3 regions of the Cellulomonas shaoxiangyii genome follow, and region 2 is predicted to be linked to each of the others. Evidence: riboswitches for the same ligand, from Rfam matches in the RefSeq annotation. Region 2 holds a riboswitch; each other region holds the start of a gene.
What was found. Region 2 has a riboswitch for S-adenosylmethionine ahead of E5225_RS02755 (aminotransferase class V-fold PLP-dependent enzyme). Riboswitches for the same ligand answer to the same signal wherever they lie in the genome.

Region 1 (5,048 bases), 380 kb from region 2:
ACCCGTTCGTCACGTCGCCGAAGCGGGAGTCCGCGATGAACCCGCCGCTGGCGAACTGCGGGCCGGCCGTGCAGTAGTCCATGAGCGAGAAGCCGGGGTCGCCCTCGTCGGCGAGGACGTTGACGCGCCGCAGCGAGACGGCCTGCGAGACGGCCCAGAAGTTGGCGGTGCGCCGGCAGTCGTCCTGGCCCGTGCCGTCGATGTCGAGCGTGAGGTTCGACAGCGTGCGCCAGAAGTTCACCAGCGCGATGCAGTTCGGGTTCGCGGGGTCGTCGGACAGGCAGCGGTTGTACGTCTCGATCTTGCCGTGCACGACGACGTCGGTCGGGGAGCCGCCCAGGCCCGCGACCTCCGTGTAGTAGCCGACCTTCATCTGCAGCGGCTGCTCGGCGGTGCCGTACTCACCGGGCAGGAACAGCAGGCTGTAGCGGGCCGTGCCCATCTCGGCGTCGACCTGCTGCGCGTGGATCGCGTCGACGCGGGACTGGATGTCGGCCACGGGCATGCTCGGGTCGAAGACGACCACGTTCGGGCCGAGGTCCGGCGCGGGGGAGCCGCCGCGCGGCGGGCCGGCCGCGGCGGACGAGGCGACGGCGCCGGCCGCGACGGTCAGCGCGGCGACGGCGGCGAGCGTGCGGGTGCGGCGGCGGTGCCGGTGGGGTCGTCGCCCGGGGGCGGGCGGGGTGTGCAGGTCCATGCGCGGTGCCTCTCCGTTGAGATCCGACTCGGACATCCGGAGCAGACCACATTCGACGGGCAATTAGTAAGGGGTCCGTGCAATTCGGTCGGCGCCGGTGTGCGGGCCGGTGCCCGCAGGGTCGGCGGGTGGGCTGTCGGCGGGGCGGGTTAGCCTGGCGCGACCCCAACCGGAGGAGGCTGTCCGTGGTGCTCATCGGCGCACACGTGCGGGGCGACGACCCGGTCGCCGCCGCCCACGAGGTCGACGCGCAGGCGGTGCAGATCTTCCTGGCCGACCCGCAGGGCTGGAAGAAGCCGGTGCGCCGCGAGGACGCCGACGCGCTGATCGAGTCCGGCCTCGGCATCTACGCGCACGCGCCGTACCTGGTCAACGTCGCCTCGACGAACAACCGCATCCGCATCCCGAGCCGCAACATGATCGCCCAGCACGCCGCGGCGGCCGCCGACCTGGGCGCGCGTGGGCTGATCGTGCACGGCGGGCACGTCGGCGACGGCGACGACATCGCCGTCGGCATCGACAACTGGCGCAAGACGTTCGCGCGCGCCCAGTACCCCGTGCGCGTGCTCGTCGAGAACACCGCCGGCGGCGAGAACGCCTGCGCCCGCACCCTCGACCGCTGGGCGATGCTGTGGGACGCGATCGGTGAGTACGAGGTCGGCGTCTGCCTCGACACGTGCCACGCGTGGGCCGCCGGCGAGGACCTCGAGACGATCGTCGAGCGGCTCACCGCCATCACCGGCCGCATCGACCTCGTGCACGCCAACAGCTCGCGCGACGAGCACGGGTCGAGCCGCGACCGGCACGCCAACTTCGCCACCGGCACCATCCCGCCCGAGCTCATCGCGCACGTCGTGCGGGAGGCGGGCTGCGACGTCGTCGTCGAGACGCCGGGGGAGCGGCAGGCCGAGGACGTGGCGTTCCTCAGGGCGGCGCTCGCGGGCTGAGGGGCTTCCGGGGGTGCGCTCGGGGCTCTAGCGTCGGGGGCACATGCCTACCGACCACCGTTCCCGCATCGTCGCGTGGGACCGTCAGCTCCGCGACGTCCACGCCCGCCTCCGTGACAGCCTGCAGATCGCGCGCGACGCGATCGACGACGACGCCGCGTCCGGTGATCGCCTCACGTCCGACCTCCGGCTCTTCTGCACCGGCTTCTGCGCCGCCCTCGACGGCCACCACCGCAGCGAGGACGCGGCGATGTTCCCCGACCTCGTGGCGCTCGACCCATCGCTCGCCGACGTCGTCGCCCAGCTGGTGCGCGACCACAGCGTGCTCGCGCAGCTGCTCGGCTCCCTGCAGGAGGCCGTCGAGGCGGGCCACGACGCGGCTGCCCTGCACCGCCACCTCGACGGCATCGAGGCGATCATGGAGACGCACTTCCGGTACGAGGAGAAGCGCCTGCTCGAGCCGCTCGCGAGGCTGACGAGCGACCGGCCGCCGCGCGAGATGCTGGGCCCGCTGGCATGAGCCGTGCGGCGCTCGTCGCAGCGCACGCGACGAACGCCGCACGTGCCCCGGCCGGCAGCCGTCAGGCCGGCGGGGGCAGGACCACCTCGTAGCCCGCGCGGTTCAGGGCCTCGACGTGGTCCATGCCGCCCTCGAACGAGCCCGGCAGGTCGCCCGGCCGCATCCACCCGTCCGCGTCCGACCCGAAGATCTGCGTGACCTGGTACCCGTCCCGCTGCTCCGCGAGCACCACCACGTGCTCGTAGCCGCCGCTGCGCGTCCGCATCGGCGGGTCGAGGCGGTACAGCGACGCCGTGTGCGGGAACAGCGCGACGAGCGTCGGGTCGAGCGGCAGGGTGCGGACCAGGAACGCGTACCGCAGCCCCGTCGGGCGGACGACCCCCTCGACGCACGGGCTTGCGACCGCGTCGGTGGCGACGCTGAGGTACCGGCTGCCCACGCGCACGACGCCGCCGTCGTGCAGGCAGACCGTCGGGTCCGCGGCCGCCGCGTGCTCCGCGAACGGCGCCGGGTCGTGCGTCCACCACCGGGCGGGCACGCCGTCGTGGCGGGTCACCTGCACGACGCCGCCGTCGACGCCCGCGACGCGGTACGTCTCGCCCTCCGCGGACACCGCCGCGCTGACGCGGCGCGCCACCGGCGCGTGACCGGGCTCCTGGCCGACGCAGCCCGTCCGCGGCGTGCCGAGCGGGGACTCGATGTCGAAGGGTGTAGCCATGTCTCCTCCTGGGGAGGTCGAGCGTCTTCCCGCGCCGGGCGGCACGGGCGGATCTTCCTCCGGGGGCACCGTGCGCTCGCGCGGTTGCCAGTCGGCCGGCTGGAGGGCTTGAGGCCGAGCTTCGTGATCGGTGCCGACTGTAGGGGCGGGGTGCGACAAGTGCCGTACGCGCCATCCACAGGGTGGGCGGGGCTGGCGTCGAGCACGTCGGGAACCGGTACTTTCCGGGCATGCTTCGACGACGGCGTAGTGCGCTCGTGGCCGCCTTGACGCCCGTGATGCTCGGGGCGCTGGTCGCCGGGTGCACGGGACAGGGGTCGCCGCCCGCGCCGACGTCCTCCGGAACAGCGTCCTCCGACACGCCGTCACCGACCCCCGCGCCGACCGCCGCACCGACACCGACGGCGGACCTGAGCGTCCCTCCTGCTCGGCCCGACGCCATGGCGACGCCGAGCGCCGATGGGGCAGCTGCGGCGGCGTCGTACTTCATCTCGCTCTACCCGTACGCGTACGCGACGGGGGACACGGCCGAGTGGGCCACCATGTCGGGGGCGCAGTGTGCGTTCTGCACCCGTACCCGCGACGGGGTCAGCCGCGTGCACGATGGCGACGGCCGCGTGACCGGTGGCGCGATCGACATCCACGAGGCGCGCGGTACAGAGCTTGATGCGGGTCGTTGGTACTCGGCCAAGGTGATCGCTACGGAGGCCCCCTCGACTGAGACGGACGCCAGCGGGTCGCGGGTCTCGGCCTCCGAGGGCGGCAGGTATGCGTTTGAGGTCGCGTTGACCTACGCCAGTGACGGCTGGACGGTCGACGCCGTGGACGTGAACCCGGCCGACGCGGGATGACCGCTTGGCTTCCGGCCGTCGCGGTCCTGCTCGTCGTCTCCGCGACCACACTGCCAGGGCGCGGCGTCGATGCCGAGGTGCCTGAGGACGACTCTGCGGCGGTGCGGATCTCGGCCGCTCGCTCGGAGCAGCTCGCTCACGCCAACAGCACCGTGCCGGCGGGACAGAGGTTGGTCGAGTACGTGCGGGCGCCGTTGTGCCGGGAAGTGGCGGCGACGTGGACCATGGGAGCGCCTGGCGGCGGGTGTCCGCCCGGAGCCGACACGGCGGGCGCCCTCGACGCCTGCGAGGGCGACACGATCGTGCAGCCGATGTGGCGGCGGGAGCGCGCCACTCCTGCGTCGCCGTGGGGTCAGTGGCAGCAGATCGACAGTGGCGGCTGCGGTGCCGACATCCTGCCCGTGCTCACGGCGGAGGACTTCCGGCGCCTCCCCATCCCCGCCCCGGTCCTCAACGTCCAACCCGCCGCGGACTGGGTGCTGGTGAACATGGAGACGATCGTCTACACCGACCCCTCCCCGGTGACCCTGACCACCGACCTCCTGGGTTACCAGGTCACGGTCGAGGCGACCCCCACCCGCTACACCTACGACTTCGGCGACGGCTCGACACCCCTGGTCACGACCGACCCCGGCTCCCCGTACCCGGCGTTCGACACGTTCCACGTCTACCGCGCGCTGGGTACCCGCACGATCACCCTGACCACCGAGTGGTCCGGCCGCTACCAGGTCGCCGGCTCCCCGGCCTGGCGCGACGTCGACGGCACCGCCCAGACCACCGCCACCAGCGCCCCGTTCGACGTCGTCGAACGCACCAGCAAGCTCGTCGCCGAGCTGTGCACCGCCGTCCCCACACCCGAGGACTGCTGAGGCAAACCCGAGAAGTCCTGCGCCGTCGTGTCGCACCGATGAGCCGCCGCGGGCGGGCACGTCGGTGGTGAGCGGTCGGCGCGTGCTGCCATCGGGTCACGTGCGGCGCCTCCGACCTCCCCGTGAGCCGCCCACAGACCACGATCAGGGCGAGCCCGTCCACGACCGCCCGGAGGTGTCGTCCGGCGTCCCGGCGCGACGACGAGGCTCCTCCGCATGCCTGCTACGACACCTCCTCCGTCCTCCCGCCACCGTCTCCGGGCCGTTCGTCGCGCCGTGTGTCAGCGCGCGGCCCTTGCGCCCGTGCTCGTGCTGGTTGCCGCGCTCGGCGCCTGCGCGCCCGGTGGCGCCGAACCCGACGCCTCGCCGGCTCCACGCCCCGCTCCGAACGCCGCGGCGAGCCCCACCCCGGACGCCGGTCCGTCGCGGGTGGGTGGCGCGCCCAG
Region 2 (5,048 bases):
CTCCACGGCGGCAGCGTGCCACGGGCGCCGCCGCGCACTCGGCGGCGTCTCAGGCGGCAGGCCCTAGCGTGGCGGCACCACCGACGACGGAGGACGCATGACGCACTGGTCGATCGCCCTGCGGGACGTGCCCGCTCCTGACCACGCCGACGCGGTGATCGTCACGCTGCCGCCCGGCGCGCCGACAGACCCGGCGGTGTGGGCGCGCGAGATCTTCTCGCTCGCGACGATGCCGCGCTGGGTGCTCGCGGCCCTCGCGCTGCGGCAGGCGCTCGTGCCGGTGCTGCGCATCCCGCCCGCACCGCGCGCCGCGTTCGCCGTCGACGAGGTGGTCGGCGGCGAGGCGCTCGTCGCGCACGACGACGTCCACCTCGACTTCCGTTGCGGGGTCGCGGTGGACGCCGACGCACGCCTGGTGCGGGTGACAACGACCGTGCGCCTGCACGGGTGGCGCGGGCGGGTCTACTTCGCGCCCGTCCGGCTGCTGCACCCGGTGGTCGTCACCGCGATGCTGCGCCGGGCGCGGCGGCGGCTCTCGCGCTGACGACCGGCCCGGCGGCAGCCCTCACGCTGACGACCAGCCGGGTGGCAGCGACGTCGGTGCCCGCTCAGTCGTCGACGGCGGGCCCGCACGCGGCGGCCGCCGTCGCGGCGAGGTGGTCCAGCCCGCGCACCTCGACGAGCGGGCGCGTGTCGTCGACGACCGACCAGCAGCCGTCGACGACCTCGTACGCCGCCTGCGCACCACGGGCGACCAGGGCGGCGACGGCCGCGACGAGCCGGTCGACGTGCTCGGCGGTGGTCCCGACGCCGATCGACGCGCGGATCGCACCCTGCGAGGCGCCGAGGTGCGCGAGCAGGGGGTGGGCGCAGAAGCGGCCGTCGCGCACGCCGATGCCGTGCTCGGCGGACAGGTACGCCGCGACCAGCCCGGGGTTGAGGTCGGCGACCGTGAACGTGACCACGCCGACCGGGTCCGGCGAGTCGGGCCAGATGCGGGCGACGCGCACGCCCTCGATGCCCGTGAGCCCGTCGACGAGCCGCGCGCGCAGCTCCTGCTCGTGCGCCTCGAGCGCACCCGTGGGCAGCTCGGCGAGCGTCTCGCAGGCCTGCGCCAGCGCGATCGCGCCGATGACGTTGGGCGAGCCCGCCTCGTGGCGTGCGGGCGCGGGCTGCCACAGCGTCCGGTCGGGGCGCACGTCGCGCACCGCGCCGCCGCCGGCGAGGTACGGAGTGCCGGTGTCGAGCCAGTCGCGCCGCCCGACGAGCGCGCCGGCGCCGTACGGCGCGTACGTCTTGTGGCCGGAGAACGCGACGTAGTCGACGCCGGTGGCGGCGAGCGAGAAGCCGCGGTGCGGGACGAGCTGTGCGCCGTCGACCGCGACGCGCGTGCCGGCGGCGTGCGCCAGCGTGACGACCTCCTCCAGCGGCAGGGCCTCACCCGTCACGTTGGACGCGCCCGTGATCGTGAGCAGCGCGTACGGACGCCGGGCGAGCTCGTCGCGCAGCGCGGCGAGGGTCGCGGCGACCGTCGGCCGCAGCGTCAGGACGGTGGCCGTGCGGGTCTCCCCCGCGTGCGTCCCGGTGCACCGCTGGACCCACGGCAGCAGGTTGGCGTGGTGCTCGACGTCGAGGACGAGCACCCGCCCGCCGTCGGGCACGACGCCCGCGAGCAGGTTCAGGCTGTCGGTCGTGTTGCGCGTGACGACGCAGACGTCGTCCTCGCGCGCCCCGACGAACCGCGCGACCGCCTGGCGCGACGCCTCGAACAGGGCGGTGGAGACCTGCGAGAGGTAGCCCGCACCGCGGTGCACCGACGCGTACAGCGGCAGCACCTCGGCGACGCGCGCGGCGACCGACTCGAGCGCGGGCGCGCTCGCGGCGCAGTCGAGGTTGGCGTAGGTGCGGCTCGTGCCGCCGACCAGCGGGACCGTGGTGGACGCGCCCACCACGGGGAGCAGGGGACCGCGGCCGACGGCGGGGCGGGGCGCCGCCGCGGCGGACGGGGACGCGGTGCCCGACGCCTCGTCGGCACACGCGAAGAGCTCGGTGACGGTCGTCATGGCAGCCTCCTGGACCCGGGGACCCGGAAGGGAGGTCCCGCGCTTGCCGGCACCGGACGGCGCGCGGCCAGGTCGTCACCCGGGGCACCCCACCGCGGAGGAGGGTTGCCGGCCAGCGAGCCGGGGCTTCGCGCTGGCGCTCATGACCTGGCACGAGGATCCGCGCGCCCTCCGGCGGGTGTCAACGTGGGGGCACGGATCGTCTCTCGTTTTGAGACGTTGCTGCCCGTCAGTCCGTGGTCGACGTAGATCCGGTCGGCATCGACGCCGAGGCTCCGAAGCGCGTCCCGCTGGGCGGTCGCATCCTGCGATCTCGTCGAGACCCGGGCATAGCCGATCAGCAGTCCGCTCGTGCCCTCGCTGTCCGGTACAGCTCCCCCTGACCGGGCCTTTTCGGGGGCGGGTCTTTCGGGGACAGTGTCCTGCGCGGCGCTGTGGTCCACGAGCGGCCCATCGCGACTGTCCCGTTGAGCAATCCCCAAACGGGGCGCCAATACCCCTCGTCTCGCATGAGCACACGAGTGACCCAGCTCGCTCCGCCCAGGGGCGTCGAGTCTGCGACGCGGTACGCGCCACCCAACATCACTCCCCCGCGACGGACCTCCTGGGGCCGTTACGAGGCGCGCGCGTTCTTGCGCCGTCCGGTCGATGGCTCATATCTGCAGCACCCGCGGCTGCCACACATGGGTCACATGCGCCGAGACCGACGATGAGAGGAACGCTCATGACCCCGAAGACCCGCCCCGACCAGGCCCGATCGTCGATGACGGCGACTGCTGGCGTTGTCCGTCCTGCAACCGGACCTTCGGAGCCATCCGCCGGCGGCGCTGATGGACGCGCGCGCCAACTCACGGCTGGCGGCGCGCTAGGGCCGTACCAGCCCGATGTTGGCGTCGACTCCCCGATACTCACGGCATGGGTGGTATCGCTGAGGACGTGCGTCCCCCGTTGGCACGGCTGGCCGAGAGGGTGGTCCTGCAAGAACGCGACGCCTACGGGAAGTTGTTCGCCGCTGCTTCGGCGGCAGCGGAGGGCGCAGGGTCCGGGCTGTGGGCCGTCGACCAACAGCGTGCCGCGGGCATTGATGGTGCGGTGGCAGCGTTATCTTGGGCGAGCGATCACGTACAGCGTTGGAGCTTCTCTGTGCGTGACCACGCGGACACGCTCTTACTCCTGCTGCGTCATCAGAAGCTGCTGCCGGTGCCGGCATGGACGGTGAGCCGCGCCATCATGGAAGCGGTGCTTCAGACCTGCTGGTTGCTCGACGCCGAGGCGTCGTCCGAGACTCGGATTGCCCGGGCTGCAAGCATTCTACCGGCGGTGCTCAACGAATCGATTGTCTTACTCGAGCGGTTTGGCAGCAGCGTGGTGGACGAACTTGAAGAGAAGCGGCAGGCGCGCGCAGACCTCGAGTGCGTCTTGACCCAAGACGGGTTCCGGGTTGAGCGCGCGACGGACAAGCATGGGCAAGTCACGGACGCCATCGGTCGGGTTTGGTTCGCGGGCCAGTCAGCCTCGACACGGAACAACATCACCCAGCTAGCGGCGAAGTACGTGCCGGATGACCCGTGGCTCTATGGACTATTCTCCGGGGCTGCCCACGCCAAGCCTTGGCTGCTCATGGGGCTCAGCGACGACGTCGACGAAGCGATACGTTCCCTCGTGCTGCCGCTGCTGCCGATCAGTGATGCGTATAGCCGGGCCCTGTGCGGGTACTTCGACCTGGACGCTGAGCCGTACGTCCGGGCCCGACGTACTCGTCTGGTGGCGATGGTCGAGCGCGGCTCGTCGGTTCGAACTATCGATCGGTCCATCGAAGAGTCAGCATTTGGGACAAAGATGAGCGGTCTGCGGTACTACGAGCTCGGGCGCACCGAGAAGAGGTGATCCCCCGTCAAGGCAGCTCGTCGGGCACCGAACGAAATCGGGTCGTGCGTGACCGGCCACCGCGCCGGATTCGGCCTGTGGTTTCGGCCCCTTGCGCCCTGGGGTCTGACGTGCCGGGGCGGGGTGGCCGGCGACGATCTCTTCGGCCGCCGCTCGGCAGTTGTCGTAGCCGAACTAGTCCCCTGGTCCACGCGCGACCGTCGCCGCCTGGCAGTCAGCGCACGTGAGATGGCGCCAGCCACAGGCCACACCCGTTGACCTCGAAGCCCTCGCCATCGCGGACGCTCACGCTCACCTTGCCAGGGGAGAAGGAGACGAACGTTGTCATCGATGATGTCACCGCCGCCGGACGTGCGGGACCAGTAGCAGTTCTCTAGCCGTGGTGGCAGGCCAAGACGGTCTGGCTCCCGGCTGCAGGCATCTGCCGCCGTTGAGGCGCCCTCATCGGCACCGGCCCGCGGCGCGGCGCGTCGCCGCACGAGGCGTGAAGGGCGTTCTCGACGTCGACGCCGGGCGCTCGAGGACCGCCGGCACAGCGGGGGGCCGCAGCGACGCCCCGCGCCGCCGGTCGGAGGCCCACCGGAGTGGCGATCCAGCGCTCGAGCGCTACGCCGCCGGAACCGGGCTCGGCGGCACGCCGCACTGCGCTGACCGGGTGACAAGACGCGACGCGCGGCTTCGCGTACCGGGAGAAACCGCCCGGGCGGCTGGTCGATGTGTCGGCGCCTACAGGTAGACGACCGGCATGGCCTTGGACGAACTGCGGCATGCGGTGACCGATGGTGCCGACGGGACGGCGCACGTCGTGGCGCCGGCGGAGCGCGAGGACGCGCTGCGGCTCCGGATTGATCACCAGTTCTGGTGCACGACCCAGGCAGGAGGCTGCGGCCAGCAACTGGAGCTGCCGGCAGGGCCGGTACGAGGGCCCTACTTCCGGCACAAGCGCGGAGCCTCGCCATGCGCGCTACTCAGTTCCGGGCGGGACGTGGGTGGCGCGTACGCGCATCTGGCGTACCAGCGCGAGCTCATGGCGTGGCTGCAGGGGCAGGGCTACGTGCCGACGATCGAGCACACGTTGGACGGCGCAGGGCGCGCGGA
Region 3 (5,048 bases), 360 kb from region 2:
GGCTCCAGCACGGTGAGCATGAGGACGAGCACGACGAGCGTCGGGATGCCGGACAGCACCTCGAGCACGCGCTGCAGCACGCCGTCGACGGCCCGTCCCCCGAGCCCGGACACCAGACCCCACGCGACGCCGATCGTCAGGTCCAGCAGACCGGCGACGAGCGCGATCGTCAGGGAGACGCGCACGCCGACGAGCAGCCGCGACAGCAGGTCCCGGCCGAAGCCGTCGGTGCCCAGCAGGTGGTGCACGTCGGCGGGGACCCCGGCCTGCGCGTACCGGTCGACGCGCTCGCCACCGACGACCGCGGTGCCGTCGAGCCCGGCCACGTCGACGCCCGGCAGGCGCGGCGGCAGGTTGACGCGCGTGACGTCCTGCAGCGTCGGGTCGTGCGGCGTGAACCAGATCGCGAGCACCGCGACCGCGGCGACCACGACGAGCAGCGCGAGCGAGACGAGCGCGGCGGGCCGACGCCGCAGCCGGTGCCAGGCGTCGTGCGAGCGCGCGGGGGCGTGCGGCGCGTCGGGGCGCGGCGCACCGGCCTCGCCGTCGGGGCGCGGGACCGGCGCGAACGCCTCCGGCGGCAGCGCGGGCGCGGTCATCGCCGCACCTCCCCGCCGAGCCGGATGCGCGGGTCGACGAGGCTGTAGAGCACGTCGACGACGAGCACGACCACGAGCAGGAGGGCCGAGTACAGGATGGTCACCGCCATGATCGTCGGGTAGTCGTTCGCCAGCACCGACTTGACGAACTGCTCGCCGATGCCGGGGACCGCGAAGATGTTCTCCACCACGAGCGAGCCGGTGAGCAGCGCGACGGACATCGGCCCGAGCAGCGTGATGAGCGGGACGACGCTGTTGCGCACGCCGTGCCGCCACGCGACCTGCCACGGCCCGAGGCCCTTCGCGCGCGCCAGCTCGGCCTGGTCGGACGCGAGCACCTCCACCATCTCGGTGCGCACGAACCGGGCGGAGTCCGCGAGCGGCGCCATCGCGAGCGCGAGCGTCGGCAGCACGGTCGAGGACAGGTCGCGCCAGCCGGCGATCGGGAACAGCCCGAGCCGCAGCGCGAGCACGTACTGCAGCACCGCGGCCAGCACGAAGCTGGGCACCGAGCGGCCGATCACGGCGAGCACGGTCGACCCGCCGTCGAGCCACGTCCCGCGCCGCACGGCCGCGACCACGCCGAGGACGACGCCGAGGACGGTCCCGACCACGAGCGCCTGCAGCCCGAGCTGGACGGACGGGCCGATCCGCCCCGCGAGCAGCGCGGTGACCGGCTGGTTCTTGAACTGGAAGGAGACGCCCAGGTCACCGGTCAGGAGGTTGCGCACGTAGAGCACGTACTGTTCCAGGAGCGGTCGGTCCAGACCCGCCCGCGCGTCGAGGATGGCGATCTGCTCGGGCGTGAGCTTGTGCAGGTCGACGTAGGGCGACCCGGGCAGCAGGTGCATGAGGAAGAACGTCACGGTGACGACGACCCACAGCGTGAGCGCCATGTACACCAGGCGCCCGCCCACGTACCTCGCCAGGTTCACGACGACCTCCCGGGCGCGCGGCGGTGCCGCGTGAGGGCCGTGTCGGACGTCGCGTTCATCGTGGGTCTGCTGCTCCTGCTCGTCGGCGCCGTGCGGACCATCGGGGCGTCCGGCCAGCTCGGCGTCCTGCGCGGACGCCGGCCCGGTCCGGCCGCCGCACCCGGGCAGGTGCGCCGGGTGCGGCAGCCGCGGGGGTGGTCCCCCTGGGTGCTCGCCGGGGCCGGGCTCGTCGCGGTCGCGGCGCTGGCCGCGGCGCTGAGCCCGTCGTGACTCAGTCCTCCAGGTACGCCGACTTGTACTCGAACGCCGGCCCGGCGGTGTGGAACACCACGCCCTTGAGGTCCGGCGAGCGCAGCAGCGTCGAGCTCTGGAAGTAGATCGGCGTGACGCCCTGGTCGGCGACGAGGACCTCCTGCGCGTGCAGCAGGTCGTCGAAGCGTGCGGCGGCGTCGGTCGCGTGCGTGACCTGCGCGGCCTCGAGGGCGGCGTCGAACTCGGGGTTGGCGTACCCGCCCCAGTTGGTGCCGGCGTCCGACCGGACCAGGCCGAGCTGGCTGGACGGGTCGGCGTAGTCCGCGCCCCACGTGACGAGGTACGCGCCGAAGGCGCCCGAGCCCGTCTTCTCGAGGAAGTTCGCCACCGGGTTGGTGGTGACCGCCAGCGTGACGCCCTCCAGGTTCTCCTGCACCGCGCCCTGCAGGTACTCCGCGACGGCGCGCGTGCGGTCGGACTCGAACGTCTGCAGGTCGATCGCGAGCGAGCTCACGCCGAGGTCGGCGCGCGCCTGGGCCCACAGGTCCTGCGCGCGGGCGACGTCGGTCGTGAGCAGGTCACCGGCGGCGTCGGCGAAGTCCTCGCCGTCGGGGCTCGTGGCCAGGCCCGGCGGGACCAGGCCGGTCGCGGGGGTCGAGCCGTCGGCCAGCACGCTCGCCGTCAGCGCCTCGCGGTCGATGACGAGCGAGATCGCCTCGCGCACGCGCGGGTCCGCGAGCACCGGGTCGGCGTGGTTGTAGCCGAGGAACGCCGACGTCGCGGTCGTGTCGGCGACGAAGCCGGGGTCGGCCTGCTCGGCCTGGACCTGGGCGCCCGCGATCGCGACCTGGTGGACCTCGCCGCTCTTGTAGAGGTTGACCGCGGTGGTCGTCTCCTTGACGACCCGCACCGCGATCGAGTCGAGCCGCACGGACCCGGCGTCCCAGTACTCGTCGTTGCGCTCGTACGTCCAGTCGGTCCCGATGCCGGGGCCGGCGAAGTCGGCGAGCACGAACGGGCCGTTGTAGACCGCGTGCTCGGAGTCGGACGCGAACGCGTCGCCCTGCTCGGTCACGTACGCCTCGCTGACCGGGAAGAACGGCACGACGGCCAGCATCGAGGGGAAGTACGCGACGGGCGCCGCGAGCGTCACGACGAGCGTGTGGTCGTCGGTCGCCTCGACGCCGAGCTGGTCGGGCTCCTGCTCGCCGGCGATGATCGCGTCGGCGTTCAGGATCGTCCCGTAGTACTTCTGGTTCTCGCCTGCGTTGTCGAGGCCGACCGCCCGCTGCCACGCGAACACGTAGTCGTGCGCGGTGACGGGGGTCCCGTCGGACCACGTCGCGTCGGGGTTGAGCGGGATGGTGTACGTCAGGCCGTCCGCGCTGACCTCCGGGAGGTCGGCTGCGCCGGCGGGCACGGGCTGGTTGGCCTCGTCGAGGCGGTACAGGCCCTCGTAGACGTTGTTGACGACGATCGCGGAGTTGGAGTCGATCGCGAGCGGCGGGTCGATCGTGTTGAGCTCCTGGGCGACGACGACGGTCGCCTCCTGGACCGTGCCGCCGGCGGCGGCGGTCCCACCGGGCTCGGGGTCGCCGGTGGTGGTGCAGGCGCTCAGCAGGAGGGTCGCGGCGGTGAGGGCGACGAGCCCGCGGACGAGGGGACGACGGACGTTCATGGGGACCTCGGGGAGGACGCGCGGCGGCTCGCCCGCGCCGCGGACGGCGGAGCACCGGCCGCAGGGGGGCCGTGGGGACGACGGCGCGGGGGCGCCGTGGCTCAGCGGAGGAGGCCGCTCACCAGCCGGTACAACAGGACATCGCGCACGCTCCTCGAGTCGCTCACCAGCGCCCCGGTCCGGGGCCGCACTTGCCCTCCGGGGGAGGGCCCGGTCGTCATCTGGAGCACCCCGTCGCGGTCGGAGGGTTGCTGCCCGGCCAGCCAGAGCTTGTCGCCGGAACTCAGGACCTGTCCGGAGTATAAGCACGCACCCGCCACATGCTGGACGGGCGCCCAGCACGTGACGGGTGCGCGGCGTGCGTCACGCGGTGCGCAGGTCAGGGCCGACGCCCGTCCCCCGGGGCATCCCCCGTGGGTCAGCTCGCGAGCACGAACACGATGCCGAACACGGCCCCGAGCACGACCACGACGCCGAGCCAGACCAGCACCCGTGCGAGCTGCCGCGTCCGCCGCTCGTCGCCCCAGGGCTCGTGGTGCCCGTCGCCGCTCATGCCGTCGCCCCCGCCGTCATGCCCCCACCCTGCGCGCACCGACGCCGCGCCGCACGCGGGCGCCGGGCGGGCGGTGGTCGGTGGCGTCAGCCGAGACGGGCGCCGGCGATGCGGGCGCCCTCGGTGAGCGCCTCGAGCTTCGCCCACGCGATCTGCGGGTGGACGCGCCCGCCGAGCCCGCAGTCGGTCGACGCGACGACGTTCTCCGGCCCGACGCGCGCCGCGAACCGCTCGATCCGCTCGGCGACGAGCTCGGGGTGCTCGACGACGTTCGTCGCGTGCGACACCACGCCGGGCAGGATCACGGCGCCCGCGGGCAGCGTCACGTCGTCCCACACGCGGTACTCGTGCTCGTGCCGCACGTTGGCGGCCTCGAACGAGAACGCGCCGGCGTGCACCTGGAGCATGGTGCCGACGATGTCCCTCATGGGCAGGTCGGTGGTGTGCGGGCCGTGCCAGGAGCCCCAGCACAGGTGGAACCGGATGCGGTCCTTGGGCAGGTCGCGCAGCGCGTGGTTCAGCGCCTCGACGCGCAGCGCGGTGAACGCGAGGTAGTCGTCGACGGACGGCTCGGGCTCGATCTGGTCCCAGTTCTCGGCGATCGACGGGTCGTCGAGCTGCAGCACGAGGCCGGCGTCGAGGATCGCGACGTACTCCTCGCGCAGCACGTCGGCCCACGCGAACAGGTACTCGCGGTCGGTCGCGTAGTGCTCGTTCGCGAGGCGCGCGGCCGACCCGGGCGCGATGGAGGTGAGGAAGCCGGTGGAGACCCCGGCGGCGTCGAGGGCCGTGCGCAGGTTCGCGACGTCGGCGGCGATGGCCGCCTGGCCCGTGTACGTCAGCGGGCCGGTGGCCTTGGGGAAGCCGGTCGGCGCCTCGCCCGACATGACGCCGGACGCCGGGTCGCGGTAGGCCTCGGTGAAGCGCTGCTGGTCGCGGCGGTGCAGGAAGCCGGTCGTGCGCAGGTCGCCGGGGGACGAGAGGTGCTGCTCGGTCGCCCACGCCATGGACGTGTCGAGCTCGAGCCCGCC

Region 1: it holds a riboswitch for S-adenosylmethionine, as region 2 does, so the genes downstream of both, E5225_RS01100 (hypothetical protein) here and E5225_RS02755 (aminotransferase class V-fold PLP-dependent enzyme) in region 2, are expected to answer to the same signal.
Region 3: it holds a riboswitch for S-adenosylmethionine, as region 2 does, so the genes downstream of both, E5225_RS01170 (peptide ABC transporter substrate-binding protein) here and E5225_RS02755 (aminotransferase class V-fold PLP-dependent enzyme) in region 2, are expected to answer to the same signal.

What each region holds. Positions count from the first base shown of each region.
Region 1 is NZ_CP039291.1:230,757-235,804, forward strand. It holds gene E5225_RS01085 (pectate lyase family protein) at 1-697, opposite strand, end outside; gene E5225_RS01090 (deoxyribonuclease IV) at 883-1,644, shown strand; gene E5225_RS01095 (hemerythrin domain-containing protein) at 1,688-2,164, shown strand; gene E5225_RS01100 (hypothetical protein) at 2,226-2,882, opposite strand; SAM riboswitch class IV at 2,899-3,011, opposite strand; gene E5225_RS01105 (DUF6318 family protein) at 3,161-3,733, shown strand; gene E5225_RS01110 (hypothetical protein) at 3,958-4,602, shown strand.
Region 2 is NZ_CP039291.1:607,744-612,791, reverse strand. It holds gene E5225_RS18190 (GNAT family N-acetyltransferase) at 1-6, opposite strand, end outside; gene E5225_RS02760 (DUF2867 domain-containing protein) at 98-544, shown strand; gene E5225_RS02755 (aminotransferase class V-fold PLP-dependent enzyme) at 609-2,063, opposite strand; SAM riboswitch class IV at 2,098-2,211, opposite strand; partial or broken gene E5225_RS02750 (recombinase family protein) at 2,258-2,407, opposite strand; gene E5225_RS02745 (hypothetical protein) at 2,979-3,950, shown strand; gene E5225_RS02740 (competence protein CoiA family protein) at 4,696-5,048, shown strand, end outside.
Region 3 is NZ_CP039291.1:246,594-251,641, reverse strand. It holds gene E5225_RS01185 (ABC transporter permease) at 1-599, opposite strand, end outside; gene E5225_RS01180 (ABC transporter permease) at 596-1,534, opposite strand; gene E5225_RS01175 (hypothetical protein) at 1,565-1,804, shown strand; gene E5225_RS01170 (peptide ABC transporter substrate-binding protein) at 1,806-3,464, opposite strand; SAM riboswitch class IV at 3,647-3,755, opposite strand; gene E5225_RS18100 (hypothetical protein) at 3,883-4,017, opposite strand; gene E5225_RS01165 (cobalamin-independent methionine synthase II family protein) at 4,104-5,048, opposite strand, start outside.